One region of the Streptomyces sp. NPDC050658 genome, then DNA from elsewhere that is predicted to be linked to it. Evidence: riboswitches for the same ligand, from Rfam matches in the RefSeq annotation. Region 1 holds a riboswitch; each other region holds the start of a gene.
What was found. A riboswitch is a leader RNA that binds a small molecule or an ion and turns the genes downstream of it on or off. The one in region 1 is predicted to bind cyclic di-AMP.
Positions count from the first base shown of each region.

Region 2: it holds a riboswitch for cyclic di-AMP, as region 1 does, so the genes downstream of both, ACIBKX_RS16835 (C40 family peptidase) here and ACIBKX_RS21320 (M23 family metallopeptidase) in region 1, are expected to answer to the same signal.
Region 3: it holds a riboswitch for cyclic di-AMP, as region 1 does, so the genes downstream of both, ACIBKX_RS39650 (LysM peptidoglycan-binding domain-containing protein) here and ACIBKX_RS21320 (M23 family metallopeptidase) in region 1, are expected to answer to the same signal.

Region 1 covers NZ_JBITGM010000006.1:19,711-24,787, reverse strand. Annotated here, with positions in the region: gene ACIBKX_RS21335 (alginate lyase family protein) at 1-220, shown strand, start outside; tRNA gene ACIBKX_RS21330 (tRNA-Met) at 288-361, shown strand; gene ACIBKX_RS21325 (PP2C family protein-serine/threonine phosphatase) at 537-1,700, shown strand; cyclic di-AMP (ydaO/yuaA leader) riboswitch at 1,922-2,068, shown strand; gene ACIBKX_RS21320 (M23 family metallopeptidase) at 2,080-3,162, shown strand; gene ACIBKX_RS21315 (aldo/keto reductase) at 3,373-4,317, shown strand; gene ACIBKX_RS21310 (PrsW family intramembrane metalloprotease) at 4,318-5,077, opposite strand, start outside.
Region 2 covers NZ_JBITGM010000004.1:266,697-271,773, forward strand. Annotated here, with positions in the region: gene ACIBKX_RS16820 (Ppx/GppA family phosphatase) at 1-827, opposite strand, end outside; gene ACIBKX_RS16825 (ATP-dependent Clp protease proteolytic subunit) at 979-1,614, shown strand; gene ACIBKX_RS16830 (hypothetical protein) at 1,622-1,930, shown strand; cyclic di-AMP (ydaO/yuaA leader) riboswitch at 2,300-2,471, shown strand; gene ACIBKX_RS16835 (C40 family peptidase) at 2,475-2,948, shown strand; gene ACIBKX_RS16840 (DUF6328 family protein) at 3,048-3,542, shown strand; gene ACIBKX_RS16845 (LysE family translocator) at 3,588-4,217, opposite strand; gene ACIBKX_RS16850 (LysR family transcriptional regulator) at 4,334-5,077, shown strand, end outside.
Region 3 covers NZ_JBITGM010000020.1:2,064-7,140, forward strand. Annotated here, with positions in the region: gene ACIBKX_RS39640 (nuclear transport factor 2 family protein) at 1-161, opposite strand, end outside; gene ACIBKX_RS39645 (LysR family transcriptional regulator) at 258-1,250, shown strand; cyclic di-AMP (ydaO/yuaA leader) riboswitch at 1,822-1,978, shown strand; gene ACIBKX_RS39650 (LysM peptidoglycan-binding domain-containing protein) at 1,983-2,711, shown strand; gene ACIBKX_RS39655 (hypothetical protein) at 2,799-3,365, shown strand; gene ACIBKX_RS39660 (hypothetical protein) at 3,398-3,532, opposite strand; gene ACIBKX_RS39665 (cytochrome P450) at 4,427-5,077, opposite strand, start outside.

The sequences.
Region 1 (5,077 bases):
CTCCAAGTACCAGCTGGGCGCGAAGGCACCGAAATGGCTGTGCGGCGGGAAAGTGCAGCGCGACATGGGGCCCGACACCGAGGTCGGGCTCAATCACCTGGGGCAGCGGCTGAAGCTGGATCTTCCGGAGACGGAGAAGTTCACGGAGCGGCGGCGGCCCGAGGGCACGGACGATCTGTTCGTGGCCTGGGAGACCCTTACGCATGCCCAGAACGCGTGAGCCGCGCCCCTGCCGGTTAACCGGTTCGCTTTTACCCCGCCACATGGCGTACTGTTCATTTCAACGGCGCGGGGTGGAGCAGCTCGGTAGCTCGCTGGGCTCATAACCCAGAGGTCGCAGGTTCAAATCCTGTCCCCGCTACTAAAGACCGAAGGCCCGGATCCAGATCTTGGATCCGGGCCTTCGGCGTTCTCCCGTATCCCCCACGTTTCATCCGATCGGCCCACACCGCTCGCCGCCCGCCGCCGCTCCGGGAAGCCTGGACAGGTGCGGTCATGGGGCTGGTCCCGGGCGCGGACTTCGGCGGGAGACAGCGGTGGGGCAGCGAGAAGGACGTCCGAGGGAAGGCCCCGACGTCCGGCACGAGCGGGCCCTGGTGCGGCTCCTGCCGTGGCTGCTGCTCGTCATCGGGGTCGTGTACGACGTCTCGACGCCCCCGGAGTTCACCGCGGCTCCCCTCTTCACCGCCGCCCCGCTGATCGCCGCCCCCTTCTACTCGCTGCACAGCACCAGCCTCATCGGGGCCGCCTCCTGCGCCGCCGTGCTCACCCTGCACTTCGGCAACAGCACCACGACCGACGTGGAGGCCGTCACCGAGCTGCTCACCGTGGTGACCGTCGCCGTGCTGGCCGTCCTCATCAACCGTGTCGTACGCAGAAGCGACGAGCAGCTGGCCTCCGCCCGTTCCATCTCCGAGACCGCCCAGCGCGCCGTCCTGCCGCAGCCCGACCACCGGATCGGAGGGCTCGACGTCGCCGCCCGCTACGAGGCCGCGGAGGCCGACGCCTTCATCGGGGGAGATCTGTACGCCGTCCAGGACACCCCGCACGGCGTACGGCTGATCGTCGGCGACGTACGCGGCAAGGGGATGGGCGCGGTGGCCGCCGTCGCCGTGGTCATCGGGGCCTTCCGCGAGGCGGCCGAGCAGGAGGCGACGCTGGAGGCGGTGGCACAGCGGCTGGAGCGGGCGCTCGCGCGGGAGGGCACGCGGCGCGAGGGACTCGACGCGTTCGAGGGGTTCACCACGGCCGTCATCGCGGAGATCCCGCACGGCGACGGAGTCATCCGCATCGTCAACCGGGGCCATCCCGAGCCGCTGCTCCTGCGCGGTGACGGACGGCTGTGCGTGCTGTCGCCGGGGGAGCCCGCGCTGCCGCTGGGGATGGGTGACCTGGGGGCCTGGCCGGACCGTGCCGACGAGGCGGAGTTCCCGCCGGGGGCGATGCTGCTGCTCTACACCGACGGGCTCTCGGAGGCGCGGGACATCCGCGGCGAGTTCTACAACCCGGCGGCCCGGCTCGGCGGCCGGATCTTCCCCGGCCCGCACGGACCGGACGTACTCCTCGCGACGCTCGTCGAGGAGGTGCGCCGGCACACGGGCGGCGGCGGGACCGACGACATGGCGCTGCTCGCGGTTCGGCGGCCGGAGGCGCCGGACGCCGGGCCGGGCCCTGGGGACGATGTCACGGGCCGTGACTGAAAGACACCACTCCGCATAACAACTGACGTACTGTCAAGGAGATGTGAAGGTCCGGTGGGCGAAAAAGTGCGGCCAACTCGCCCCGTTCCGGCCCTCGGTGTCCCGTTAAGTACAGGCCAAAGGCGTTAACGATCAGTCGGAACGGCTTGGAATACGGCACCGCTGTCTATTAACGTTCGATAACGCAGCGCGGTCGTCCCAGCCGTCACTCGAGGCGGCTCCGTGCGCACGCGCCTAATCCCGAAAGGGAGCCGGGGAACCACCAATTGGGGTGAATCGGGCATCTGTGCATCCGTGCCAGATGTTCGTAGGAGACCTTCCTGCTCCGAACCCGTCAGCTAACCCGGTAGGCGAGAAGGAAGGAAAGGAGCGCGCCCCAGTGGCGTCCAACCGGCCTGCCCCCCAAGCCGTTTACGTACCGAATGACGACGAGATCGGTGCGTACGACGAAGAGCCCTGGGAGGAGTGGAACCCCACCGAGGAGTCCATTCGTCCCGTCCGCGGCAGGCACCGCGTCCACAAGAGGGGCGGCGGCGGACTCGCCCGCAGCTCCACCGTGCTCGGCGTGGGCGTCATCGCCGCCGTCGGTGCGGGCGGCATCGCCACCGCGCAGGGCGGCAAGCCCCCGGTCTCCATCGAGATGCCGGACATCTCGGCCGTCACGGACTCGCTGCCGGAGGCCAAGTCGCTTCCCGGCGTGGGCTCGCTGATATCCGATGACTCCGACGAGTCGGGCTCCTCCGGCGAGGGCGTCGCGAGCGCCACCCCGCTCTCCGTCGCCGGCGTCAGCGCCGAGGAGGCCCAGCAGGGCACCACGGGCGCGGGCGAGGCGCTGCGGGCCCGCATCATGGAGCAGGCCGAGAACCAGCAGGACCAGGCGGACGACGCGGTCCAGAAGGCGGCCGAGGAAGCCGCCGTCAAGAAGGCCGCCGCGCAGGCCGCCGCCGAGCAGTCCGCGGCCGAGAAGAAGATCGCCGCCGCGAAGGCCGCCGCCAAGAAGAAGGCGGAAGAGGAGGCCCGGCGCAAGGCCGAGGCCGAGCGCCTGGCCAAGCTCGCCAAGAGCTACACCCTGCCCCTCGCTTCGTACACGCTCACCAGCACCTTCGGTCAGCCCGGCTCCATGTGGTCCTCCGGCTACCACACCGGCCTCGACTTCGCGGCGCCGACGGGTACGCCCCTCAAGGCGATCCACACCGGCACCATCAAGGAGGCCGGCTGGGCGGGGGCGTACGGCTACCGCACCATCCTGGAGCTCGAGGACGGCACGGAGATCTGGTACAACCACCAGTCCTCGATGAGCGTCAGCGTCGGCCAGAAGGTCACCACCGGCGACACCATCGGCCGCGTGGGCGCCACCGGCAATGTCACCGGGCCGCACCTCCACCTGGAGATCCACCCCGGCGGCGACGACACCGGGGTCGACCCGGCGGCGTGGCTGCGGGGCAAGGGTCAGTCCCTCTGAGGAAAAGCCTCTGACCGAGGGCCGGTCCCTCTGAGGAATCCCCTCTGGTTGAGGGCCGGTCCCTCTGCGGCACCCCATCAACTCCGGCGGTCCTGGCGGCAACCCCCCGACGTCAGGGCTGCCGGCTTCGCATGCCCACGAGCCGAGCCGGTGCGGAACTCGGATCCCGCTGTACGGAATGCCAGCCTCCGTAGGCGTGTTGAGCCCCGTATGACTTCTCTACGCAAGCTTGGCCCCTCCGACCTCGAGGTCTTCCCGCTCGCCCTGGGCGGCAACGTCTTCGGCTGGACGGCCGACGAGGCGCAGTCCTTCGCCGTGCTCGACGCCTATACCGCGGCGGGCGGCAACTTCGTCGACACCGCCGACGTCTACTCGGCCTGGGCGCCGGGCAACAAGGGCGGCGAGTCCGAGACCGTCATCGGCAACTGGCTCCGCGCGCGCGGCAATCGCTCCGATGTCGTCGTCGCCACCAAGGTCGGCGCCCACCCGGACTACAAGGGCCTGTCCGCGAGCACCATCAAGTCCGGTGCCGAGGAGTCGCTGCGCCGTCTCGGCACCGACTACATAGACCTCTACTACACGCACTTCGACGACCCGAGCGTCCCCGTCGAGGAGATCATCGGCGCGCTCGACGAACTGGTGAACTCCGGCAAGGTGCGCGCCATCGCCGCGTCCAACCTGACCGCCGAGCGCCTCCAGGAGTCCCTCGACTTCTCCGACCGCGAGGGCCTCGCCCGCTATGTGGCGCTCCAGCCGCACTACAACCTGGTCTCGCGCGACACCTACGAGGGCTCGCTGCAGGACGTCGCCTCGCGCTCCGGCCTTGCCGCCGTCCCGTACTACTCGCTCGCCTCCGGCTTCCTCACCGGCAAGTACCGGCCGGGCGCGCAGGTCGACAGCGCGCGGGCCGAGGGCGCGGGCAAGCACCTGGAGACCGAGCGGGGCGTGCGGGTGCTCGCCGCCCTCGACGCGATAGCGGCGGCGCGCGGCGCCGAGGTCGCGACGGTGGCCCTCGCGTGGCTCGCCGCGCAGCCGACCGTGGCGGCGCCGATCGCCTCGGCCCGTACGGTCGAGCAGCTGCCCGCGCTGCTCGCGGTGGCGGAGCTTGAGCTGACCCCGGCCGAGATCAGCGCTCTGACGACGGCTTCCGCCTGATCAACGCCGGTAGGGCGGGTACGGGGTCTGGTACGCCGGATACGCGGCCCCGTACGCGGGGTAGGCCGGCATCGGCTGGGCGTAGGCGTAGCCCTGGGGGCCGTGCGCCGGATGCGCTCCCTGTGCGCCGTAGTACCCGTACGGCGGCGGCATCGGCACGAGCACCGGGGCCGTCGCCCGCGCCGCGTAGGCGAGCGCGGGCCGTGCGGTCTCGCGGCGCTCCCACAGCGCGTGCAGCAGTTCTCTCTCCCGTACGACGAAGTCGGCGCCGGCCCGGCCGCGGCGCCCCCGGTGCCGGAGCAGGGCGAGTGACGTCGCGTACGCCTCGTACTCGGCGACCGTGCGCGCCGCGGCCTTCCCCTGGGTGTACGAGGCGTAGTCGCGGGCGATGGTGCGGCCGCGCATCGTGCCGAGCGCGTACGGCTCGGGGGCGGTGAGCCAGCCCGCCAGCACATAGGCGGGCAGTTCGGCCCGGACCAGGCGCAGTCCGCGCTGCCGCAGCCAGATCACCAGCCAGGTCAGCAGCCCGAACGCGGGCAGCATGAAGAGCGCGTACACCGCGAAGAAGCCGTACTCCCCGAAGGTCGCCGAGCCGTTCCACAGAGCGTGCAGGCCCATCGCGAGGAGCAGTCCGGCGAGCGGGAGCAGCATGCGGCGCAGCCGTCCGCGGCCGGTGCCGAGCGCGGTGATGCCGAAGCCGATGCCGGTGAGCACGGTGAACAAGGGGTGCGCGAAGGGCGACATCACGACGCGTACGAAG
Region 2 (5,077 bases), on a different contig from region 1:
TGTCCGACGACCGCTCCCGCCAGGCTCTGCAGGGCCCGCGGCGCGGAGACGCCCGGCAGGCCGGACCGCTCGGCGGACGGCAGCGTGGCGAGCAGGTCGACGCAGCGGCGCAGGTCGCCGCGGGCCAACTGCCGCTCGGCGAACGGGCCTTCGCGGCCGGGCGCGCACCCGGCGAGGCGGCCCAGCTGCTGGAAGGTGCGGGAGGTCGCCACCGCGGTCCGCGGCCCCTCCCAGCGGATTCTCGCGGCCACGTCCCGCAGTTGGTGGCGCACCTTGCGGCGCAGCGCCTTCACGCTCTGCTCGTCGGGCGGGTCCTCGGCGCCGAAGAACTCCCGCGTCAGCCGCCCCGCGCCGAGCGGCAGCGACACCGCGTAGTCGGGCAGCCTGCCGCGCCCGAAGGCCACCTCCAACGAGCCGCCGCCGATGTCGAACAGGGCGAGCGGCCCGGCCCGCCAGCCCATCCAGCGCCGGGCGCCGAGGAACGTCAGCTCGGCCTCCACCTCGCCCGGCAGGGTGCACAGCGGGATGCCCGTCTCCGCCCGTACCGCCCGCAGGACCTCCAGCCTGTTCGGCGCGTTGCGGACGACCGCCGTGGCGAAGGCGAGCGGCTCCGTTGCGCCCCATCTTCTCGCGGTCTCGGCGGCCGCGGAGACCGCTCTGACCAGCTGCCGCACCGATTGTTCGGGTATCGCCCCCGCCGGCTCGACCTGTTCGGAGAGCCGCAGCCGCCACTTCGCCGTGTGCACCGGCAGTGGAACCCCGTCCACCGCGTCGGCGACAACCAGACGGACCGTTCTCGAACCCACATCCACCAGACTCATTCGCATGTCACGCCCTGTACCCCAGACAACTGCCGTCAGTCACCCGGCCGTTCACCCAAGCCCGCGTCGATGCCGCACGCGTTACGTACGTCCTGTACATTTTATACAAGAAGCCTCGGGCCGCGCATCCGGCCCCGGTGATGAGGAGTGACGCGCCATGAACCGACCGTCCGCCCGATATGTCCTGCCCGAGTTCACCGAGCGCACCAGCTCGGGGAAGCGGACCCTCGACCCGTATTCGAAGCTGCTTGAGGAGCGGATCGTCTTTCTGGGCACCCCGATCGACGACACCTCGGCCAATGACGTGATGGCGCAGTTCATGCACCTCGAATATCTGGCGCCGGACCGCGACATCTCGCTCTACATCAACTCCCCCGGCGGCTCGTTCAGCGCGATGACGGCGATCTACGACACGATGCGGTTCGTCACCTGTGACGTGGAGACGACCTGCCTGGGACAGGCCGCGTCGGCGGCGGCCGTGCTGCTCGCCGCGGGCACGCCCACAAAGCGCTCCGCCCTGCCCGGCGCACGGGTGTTGATCCATCAGCCGTCGATCAGCGAGCCGATCCAGGGCCAGACCTCCGACCTCGCGATCCAGGCCGACGAGATCCTGCGCACCCGCTCGCTCCTCGAGGAACTCCTCGTACGGCACACGGGCCAGAGCCCCGACCGCATCACGGCGGACATCGAGCGGGACAAGATCCTCGACGCCCCGGAGGCCGTCGCGTACGGCCTGATCGACCGGATCGTGCCGAGCCGCAAGTCCTCGGCGCGCGTCCCGGACGCGAGGTGAGCCGTCGATGCTGCCGCCCGAACTGCCGCCGCTGCCCGCACTCACCCGCGCCGAGGGCGAGTTGATCGACCGCTATCTCGAAGTGGTCGATCTGCTCGGCCGGATCAATCCGGCCCGCGCCTCGGACACCTACGGCGGCCTGCGCGCCGCCCAGGCGCTGGTCTCCAGCGCCACAGCACTGCGCGACGCGCTGACGCTCATGCACCAGCGGGGCGAGAGCGCCGTGCACGCACCGACGTTGGCCCGCGCGCTGCGCGTGCTCGACGGGGAGCGGCGTTCCTCCCGCGTCACCGTCCCGCCCCGGCAGTCGTCCTGAATCCCCCTGAATCCCCCTCAAGTCGGCTGCCCCGCAGCGCAGTAGCCGTCCGGGGCGGGTCTTAAACGGACCAGACGGGCTACCTCGTTCGGCGTAGCAGGTCCTCGTCAACGGAGTCGGCCACAGTTGCGCCAGAGGTGTACGCGAGGGCCGGAATGTCTCCTTCCGGTGCTGGTAGAGCGATCGTCGAGGCCCGCGAAGGGTTGCCTTATCCGACGTTGTCCACCCGAACGGTTCAGCCGTGAGGAGCCTCACAAAACGCCGTTTCGGCTCGGTTTTCGGGCTGTTGACGGGTCAAGATCCCTTCCGACGACAAGCCCCCGCCACAGCGGCGGGGCGGTCCGGGCGGACGCCGAGTCCTGCCGCCGCCCGGATGACCGGTCGACATCGGTGCACCGGCAGGAGTGGAGGACCCAGGCACGACGGGCCCGTCCGGACGTCCGGACAACGGCCCTTGGGGTGAAGCCGCAGTACGCGGCCGGGCAACTTTGTCAGCCCGAATCCGACAGGTCATCCTTCACAGGCGGCTGACGAAGGGTTGCGCATGACCGCGCTGAATCATGTTCCGTCGCTGCTCACCAGGGCCGGCTCCGCCTCGGCCCTCACGCTCGCCGTCGTCGGCGGCACCCTCGTGGCCCCCGGGCTCACGACGGAGGCCCAGGCCGCGACACACGGGACGAAGGCCCTGAAGATCGCCGCGGCGAAGAAGGGCTCCCCGTACCGCTACGGAGCCGCGGGGCCGAACCGGTTCGACTGCTCGGGCCTGACCCTCTACTCGTTCAAGCGGGCGGGCAAGAAGCTGCCGCGCACGGCCGCACAGCAGTACAACAAGACCCGGCACATCTCCGCGGCCAACCGCACGCGCGGCGACCTGGTCTTCTTCCACTCCGGCCGGAACGTCTACCACGTCGGCATCTACGCCGGTAAGGGCCGCATCTGGCACGCGCCCAAGTCGAACACCGTGGTCCGTCTGGAGAAGATCTGGACCAAGAGCGTCTGGTACGGCAGGGTCCGCTGACCCGGCGCCGGGCGAGGGACGCGGCCGTCCCGGCTGCCGCGTCGCCCGCCCGGCGCGCCCACCGCGCTTGGCGTCGCGCGACACGGATACTCGTGCGCCATGGCCGACAACAACGGCTCACGCGCCGCTCACGACAGCCGCCACGAGACCGACTTCGAACGCGCCGACCGCAACTTCTCGGAGATCCTCCAGGAGTTGAGGGTCACACAGACCGGGGTGCAGATCCTCTTCGCGTTCCTGCTGACCCTCGCCTTCACCCCGCGCTTCCCGTCCCTGGACACCGTGCAGCGCGCCACGTACGTCACGACGCTGCTGCTCGCCGTCCTCGCGGCCGCCCTGTTCACGGCGCCGGCCGCGGTGCACAGGGCGCTGTTCCAGCAGCGTTCCAAGCCGCTGATCGTGCGGGTCTCCTCGCATCTGGCGCGGCTCGGCATGGCGGTCCTGATGTTCGCCCTCGCCGGTTCCGTGCTCCTGGTCGTGGACGTGTCGGTGGGCCGCGTCGGCGGGGTGATCGCGAGCGCGGGCACGCTGGCCGTGTGCGCGGGCCTGTGGGGCGTGCTCCCCCGCCTCGTACGCCGCTCGGCACACTCCTAGGTCACGCTCGGCGCACTCCCAGGTCACGCTCGGCGCACTCCCGGGTCAGGCGACCAGCGCCTCGACGAGCAGCACGGAGCCGAGCAGGGTCAGCGCTCCTCCGGTGGCTCCCTCGATGGCACGGGCGGTACGCGGTCTGCGCAGCCAGCGGCCCAGCCGGTCCACCAGGAGCGCGACGACCGGGAACCACACCAGGGCGAGGGCCACGATGATCGACGCGAGCAGCAGCGTCCGCGGCATCGCCGGGCTGCCCGCGGGCACGAACTGCGGCAGCACGCTGAGGAACGTGATGGGCGCCTTGGGGTTGAGGGCGTTGGTGAGGAAACCCTGCCGCAGGCTGCCGCCCGCACCCTGCGGTGCCTGGCCCACCCGCCCGTCGGCTCCCCGCCGCTGCCGCACCGCCGAGCGCAGGGCGCGGCAGCCCAGGTACAGCACATAGCCGCCGCCGACGATCTGCAGCGCCCGGAAGAGGGCGGGGACCGCGGCGAGCACGGCGGCGACCCCGGCCACCGCGAGCGCCGTGTGCACCAGGAGCCCGCCCGCGACACCGATCGCACAGACGACCCCGGCGCGGCGGGAGGCGAGTGCGTTGCGCACCACGACGGCGAAATCGGCGCCCGGCATGGCGACCATGCCCGCGGCGACTCCGGTGAAGGCGACCAGTTGTGCGTCCATGCCTCCACCCTGCCGTTCTTCTGCCTTCAGCAGGTATGTGGAATATCCTGGGCCTGCCTTAAGCAGCCGTTTACTCTCCTCCCCCCACGTCCGCACCGGGAGACACCGGAGACTCCATGTACGACCCGACGCGGCTCGCCGCACTGGTGGCGGTCTCCGAGGCCGGTTCGATCACCCGCGCCGCCGAGCGTCTCGGCTACACCGTGCCCGCCCTCTCCCAGCAACTGGCCAAGCTGGAGCGGGAGGCGGGGACCGCGCTCCTGGTGCGGCACCACCGCGGGGCGCGGCTGACCGGCGCGGGAGAGCTGCTGCTCGCGCGGGCCCGCCGGGTGCTCGCCGAGATGGAGCGGGCCCGGCATGAACTGGCCCAGCTCGCCGGCCTGTCCGGGGGCCGGCTAAGGGTGGGCACCTTCACCACCGCGGGAATCCATCTGGTGCCGCCCGCGCTGACCGCGTTCCGCCGGGCCCATCCGGACATCGAGCTGACGGTCCGCGGCTATGAGCCGCCGTCCGGTGTCGCGGCGGTGGCGGCGGGTGAGGTCGACCTCGCGCTCACCCATACGTACGAACCGGGAGAGCCGGTGCCGCTGCCCGCCTCGGTGTCCGCCGAGCCCGTCCTGGTCGAGGAGTTGGTCCTGGTGACCTCGCCGGGGCACGCCCTCGCGGGTGTCTCCGCACGGCTGCCGCTCGCCGAGCTGGCCGGCCAGCCGCTGATCAGCATGGCGCCGACGCATCCGCCCCGCCAGGGCGTGGAGTCCGCGCTGGCGCGGGCCGGGGCGACGCCTTCGGTGCTCGTCGAGACGCCGGGGTACGCGCTGGTGTGCGCGCTGGTCAGCGCGGGGCTCGGCGTCGCCGTCGTA
Region 3 (5,077 bases), on a different contig from region 1:
GCGACGGCGTCGTTGGGGTCGGTGGTGGGTGTGATGGTGTCTGGTGTGCGCCCTGAGCGGGTCCAGCCGGTGACGTGCCAGCCTTGGGCGGCCAGTCGTGTTGCGATCGCGGTGCCCATCCGGCCCAGGCCCAGGACGGCGATCGTGTGCGGTGTGGTCATGTGCGTCACGGTGGTGGATCCGGATGGTTGCGACAAGCGCAGGTGTCGCATGGCTGTTCTGCGTGGTTCGCATATCGGCTGTTCATACTGGGCGGCATGGATTTGACGGTGTGGCGGACCTTCGTGACGGTGTGTCGGCTGGGGTCGTTGTCGGCGGCGGCTGCCGAGCTTCATCACACGCAGTCGGCGGTGTCCCGGCAGATCGCCGGGCTGGAGCGGCAGGTCGGTGTGCCGTTGATGGAGCGTCATGCGCGTGGTGTGCGTGTGACGTCGGCCGGTGAGGTGTTCCGGCGTCATGCTCTGGTCACGCTGAACGAGGCCGATCGGGCGGTCCGGGCCGCGCGGGATACGGGTGAGGGGGGTTTGGGTCGGGTGCTGGCGGTCGGTGCGACTCCTTCTCTTGCCGCGGGGGTTGTTCCGGAGGCTCTGCGGGCTTTGCTGGAGCAGGGTGAGGCTGTCCGGTGGAGTCTGTTGCCGGGGCTGAGTGCTTCGCTGTACGAGCGTGTGGTTGCCGGTGATCTCGATGTTGCCGTGGTGACGGATGCTCCGCCGGGGCTGCCTCATGATCCTCGGGTCGAGCATCGGTTGCTGGGGCTGGATGCGATGGTCGTCGCGCTGCCGCTGGGTCATCCGCGGGCCGGGGGTGGGCCGGTGTCCATTGAGGTGCTGGGTGATCAGACGTGGGTGGAGGACAACGATGGTTCGGCGGCGTTGTTGCGTCGGCATGCCGCCCGCGCCGGGGTCAGTGCCCGTGTCGACCTCGCTGCGGCTGATCTGCCCGGCAAGCTGGCTCTGGTGGCGACCGGTCATGCCATCGCGTTGATTCCCGGGGTGCTGGCGGGTGCGTTGCGGGCCGATGTCACCACGGTGGGTCTGGTCGATCCTCCGGCCCGCGGTGTCTACGCGGTCATGCCATCGGGTGATCCGCATCCGTGCGCGGCGGCTCTGGTCGGTCGGCTTGCGGGGGCTTTTGCGGCGGCCTGTCCGGAGGGGGTCGTCGGTGGGTCGGTCGGCGTCGCCTCGCCGTGTGGGGACCGGTCCAGGACTCAGGTGGAGGCCGGTGTGGCTCCTTGGCAGGGGCTGCGGTGATCAGGTGGCACGGTTGTGTACATCCTGGTCAGGGGGTGGGGGTGCCGCGGTGCTCGGGAGCGGTCGGGAAGCGTCCGTGCGCCGGGGGGGTGCCACTGCTGGTGGGCGCGCGGTTGCAGCGATGTCGGTGCGTGTGTCAGCGGTGTGGTCAGCCGCCGATGGGCTGGGCCTCTTTTTTCATGGATGACAACATCCGCCGTATGTCCGATTGATTCGGAAATTGGCTTTGGGTGTGCTTGGTGATTTATGCGGGTTTTTGCTATGACTAGCGCTCTACGGGTGGGATGGCGCATCCCTGGGGGCTTCGGGTCTTATATCTGGTTGCATTTCGTTCGGTGAAACGGGTCACAGCGGCGGCCGTGCTTCCGGCGTCCGGTCGGCGTCATTTCCGTTGCGTGCAAAGAAGTTGGGATTCTCGATCATGCGGGGGCGGGGGTTTCCGGTTGTCGGGGGTTCGCTTTGGTCGTTTCTTTTGCAAATTTGGGGCTTGTTTCGTTTGGGTTTTCTCGCCTAGCGTCACCGTCGATCCGGGCGGAACGCCGAATCCTGCCGCCGGCCGGAAAGCCTTTTACCTTCCCATTCACTGACTCGCGCCCGGCAGGAGCGGGGGACCCAGGTAGGCCGCCGGTCCGGTTTCCGGAGCGGCTCGGGGTGAAGTCGCTTTCGCGGCGGCCGGACATCTCCCGTCCGAACCCGACAGCTCACCTCGCAGGCGACGGAGAGGAATTCGTCATGCCCGCAAAGGGAAAGCACCGTCGTCCCAAGTCCGGTTCGTTCAGGCGGGGTATCGCCGTCGCAGGCACGGGTGGGGCCGTGCTCGTTCTTCCGGTCCTGGGTGCGACCGCTGCCGGTGCGGCGCAGGCCCCGGCGGCCAAGCCGTCCGCCGCCCCGGGGAGCTACGTCGTCGTCCCGGGCGACACCCTCACCAAGATCGCCCGTGAGCACTCCCGGCACGGCAGCTGGAAGAAGCTCTATCAGGACAACCGGAGCGTGCTCGGGGATGATCCGCGGCTGATCCGGCCGGGGGTCAAGCTCGCCCTCGGCGCGGAGGAGGGGGCCGGCTCGCGGGGCTCCTCCGAGCGGGCCGATCGTTCCGAGCGCAAGAGCACCGCCCAGCCCGCCGCGGCCAAGAAGGCGTACGCCGACAACCTCGACGGGTGGATCAGGGAATCGCTCGACATCATGGCCCGGCACGGCATCCCCGGCAGCTACGAGGGGATCCACCGCAACATCATGCGCGAGTCCTCCGGCAACCCGCTGGCCATCAACAACTGGGACTCCAACGCCGCCGCGGGCACCCCCTCCAAGGGACTCCTCCAGGTCATCGGCCCCACCTTCGACGCCTACCACCTGCCCGGCACCTCCACCGACAGCTTCGACCCCGTCGCCAACATCACCGCCGCCTGCAACTACGCCGCCGACCGCTACGGATCGATCGACAACGTCAACGGCCCCTACTGAGCCTCATCCGGGCCACCGCGCGGCATGGCGGCGGGCCGCGGGGGCGGTGCGCCGGGATGCTGAGGGCCACACCAGGCAGGAGAGGCCATGGACCAGCCCGGCGCGCGCCGCCATGTTCCCGACCAGTCCGGCGTCATCGGCATCGCCCTCGGCGCCGTGCTGACCGCCGCGCTCGCCCAGGGCTCCTGGCAGTGGTTCGCCACCTACATCGGCGTGACACTGCTGGCCGTGCTCCTGTGCCTCTACCGCAGGCCCGCCTGGACACCCGGCCTGCGCTCCGCCTACACCGCGAACCTCGCCGCCTACTGCCTGGTCCTCGGCCTGTGCGCGGCGATCGCCCTGGCCCCCCTGCTGCAGCGCTGGGCCTGGCTGTTCCCGATGCCGGGCACCCGCGCGCGGTGTCCCGCGCTGGGCGCCTACGAGAGCATCCGCACCGAGGCCGCCCTCGCCGGCCTGGCCGGCCGCGACCCGGCCGCCCTGGCCCGCGCCCAGGACATCCACCGCCACGACGCCGTCGCCGACTGCCTGTCGGCCACCACGACCCTGTGGCTGCCGCTGTACGCCGTCGCCGTCGCCGTGCTGGCGGGGGTGGGCATGTGGAGCGCCGACCGGATCCGGGCCGGGCGCCAGGGCCTGGCGGACCGTCGGGGCTGAGCGGGCCTTTGCACCGGCACGCCGGTGGGGGGTCAGTCGATGCCTCGGACGATGTGCGGCTCGTCCGCGACCGCCGCGTCGTCGTCCGCGCCGGCCAGCCGCAGCGGCGGCGCATAGGGCGAGATGGGTCGGAATGGCCTGCTGTAATCCGCCGGCTCGTCGTTCACCGGGTCTCCCTTCGTCGGGGTACGCCGCCCCGGACCGCGCCCGGGGCGTTCCGATCCGGCCAGCGTGCTCCCGTCCGGTCGAGAACCGCTCAAGACCCGCCGGAAGCCCGGTCGGGGATGTCTCGGGTGCGCAGCCGTCAACTCCCGTTTCTTGCCGGTGAGTTGGGGTGGATGGCGTGTGCGCACGCAAGTCGGCCGCCGTGCGTCGCGGAGGTGCGGACGCACAGCGGCCGATCCGACCGCCGGTGAGTGCCGCTCGGGGTGGAGCGGCAGCGCTCGATGGCCTTGTGGGCCGGTCGCGTTCACCGTGCGGACATCCGTCCCGCCGGCCGGATCCCGGCGCGGCAGGCAAGTCAGATATGGGGCGGAGGGGGCTGGTGTGGTGCGGGAGGTCTTTCCGGTCCCGCCGGATCGCGGCGGTCCGGGCAAGTGCCTCCGAGGCGGCAGCCGGCCGGTCGCGGTGGCGGGCGTCCGGTGTCACCGGTGCCCGGCCGCTCCGCCGGTATCGCTGCCTGCCTCTGCCTTCCCGTGCAGGTTGATGCTCCGACTCTGCCCGCCCCCGTTCGAGGATCGATTGACACCCGGTCAGGTTTCGGTCGACGGCCAGTCGGCCTGTGGTTGAGGGGGGCTGGAGCGGGCCCGCCCGCCCGCCTGCCCGCCTGCCCGTCTGCCCGGAGGCCGGCACGGCTGCGGCCGCCGCGTCCGCAGGCAGACACGACGGCCGGTCGGCCGTCCGTCGCGGGCGCGCCGCTGACGGACGTACACAGAAGAGACGTACAGAAGAGAGGCAGGGCATGCCGCGGCCCGGCGGCGCGGCACTGGCCCGTCCGCCACCGCACACAACGGACGGACCAGTGCCGCACCCGCCGGGCGCGGCGTTGCGGACCTGTGGTGCTACCAGGTCACCGGCAGGCAGTCCAGGCCGTACACCAGGCTCTCGTGGCGGAAGGGCAGTTCCTCGGCCTTGCCCACCAGGCGCAGGTCGGGCAGGCGGGAGAAGAGCGTGGTGATGGCGATCTCCACCTCGCGGCGGGCCAGCGAGGCGCCCGCGCACAGGTGGGTGCCGAACCCGAAGGCGACGTGCCGGTTCTCGCCCCGCTGCAGGTCGAAGTTCTCCGGGTCGGGGAACGCCTGCGCGTCGTGGTTGGCCGCGGGCACGGCCAGGATCACCAGTTCGCCCACCGACATCTTCGCCCCGGAGTACTCCATGTCCGCATCGACCACCCGCAGCACGTTGTCCTGCGAGACCGACCAGAAGCGCAGCGACTCCTCGACGAACGCCGCGATCCGCTCCTCGGGCTTCTCCATCAGCTCCGTACGGACCTTCGGGTTGGTCATCAGCGTCAGTGCGCTCAGCGCGATCTGACTGGTCGTGGTCTCGTAGCCGGAGACGAGGATGAAGCGGACCATCGGCAGCAGGCCCTCCCGGGCCAGCTCGCCGGTCTGCACCCGGTCGACGATCAGACGGCTGATCAGGTCGTCCTTGGGCGCGCGCTCCTTCTCCTCGATGAGCCGGTTCAGATAGTCGTTCATGTCGTTGAACGC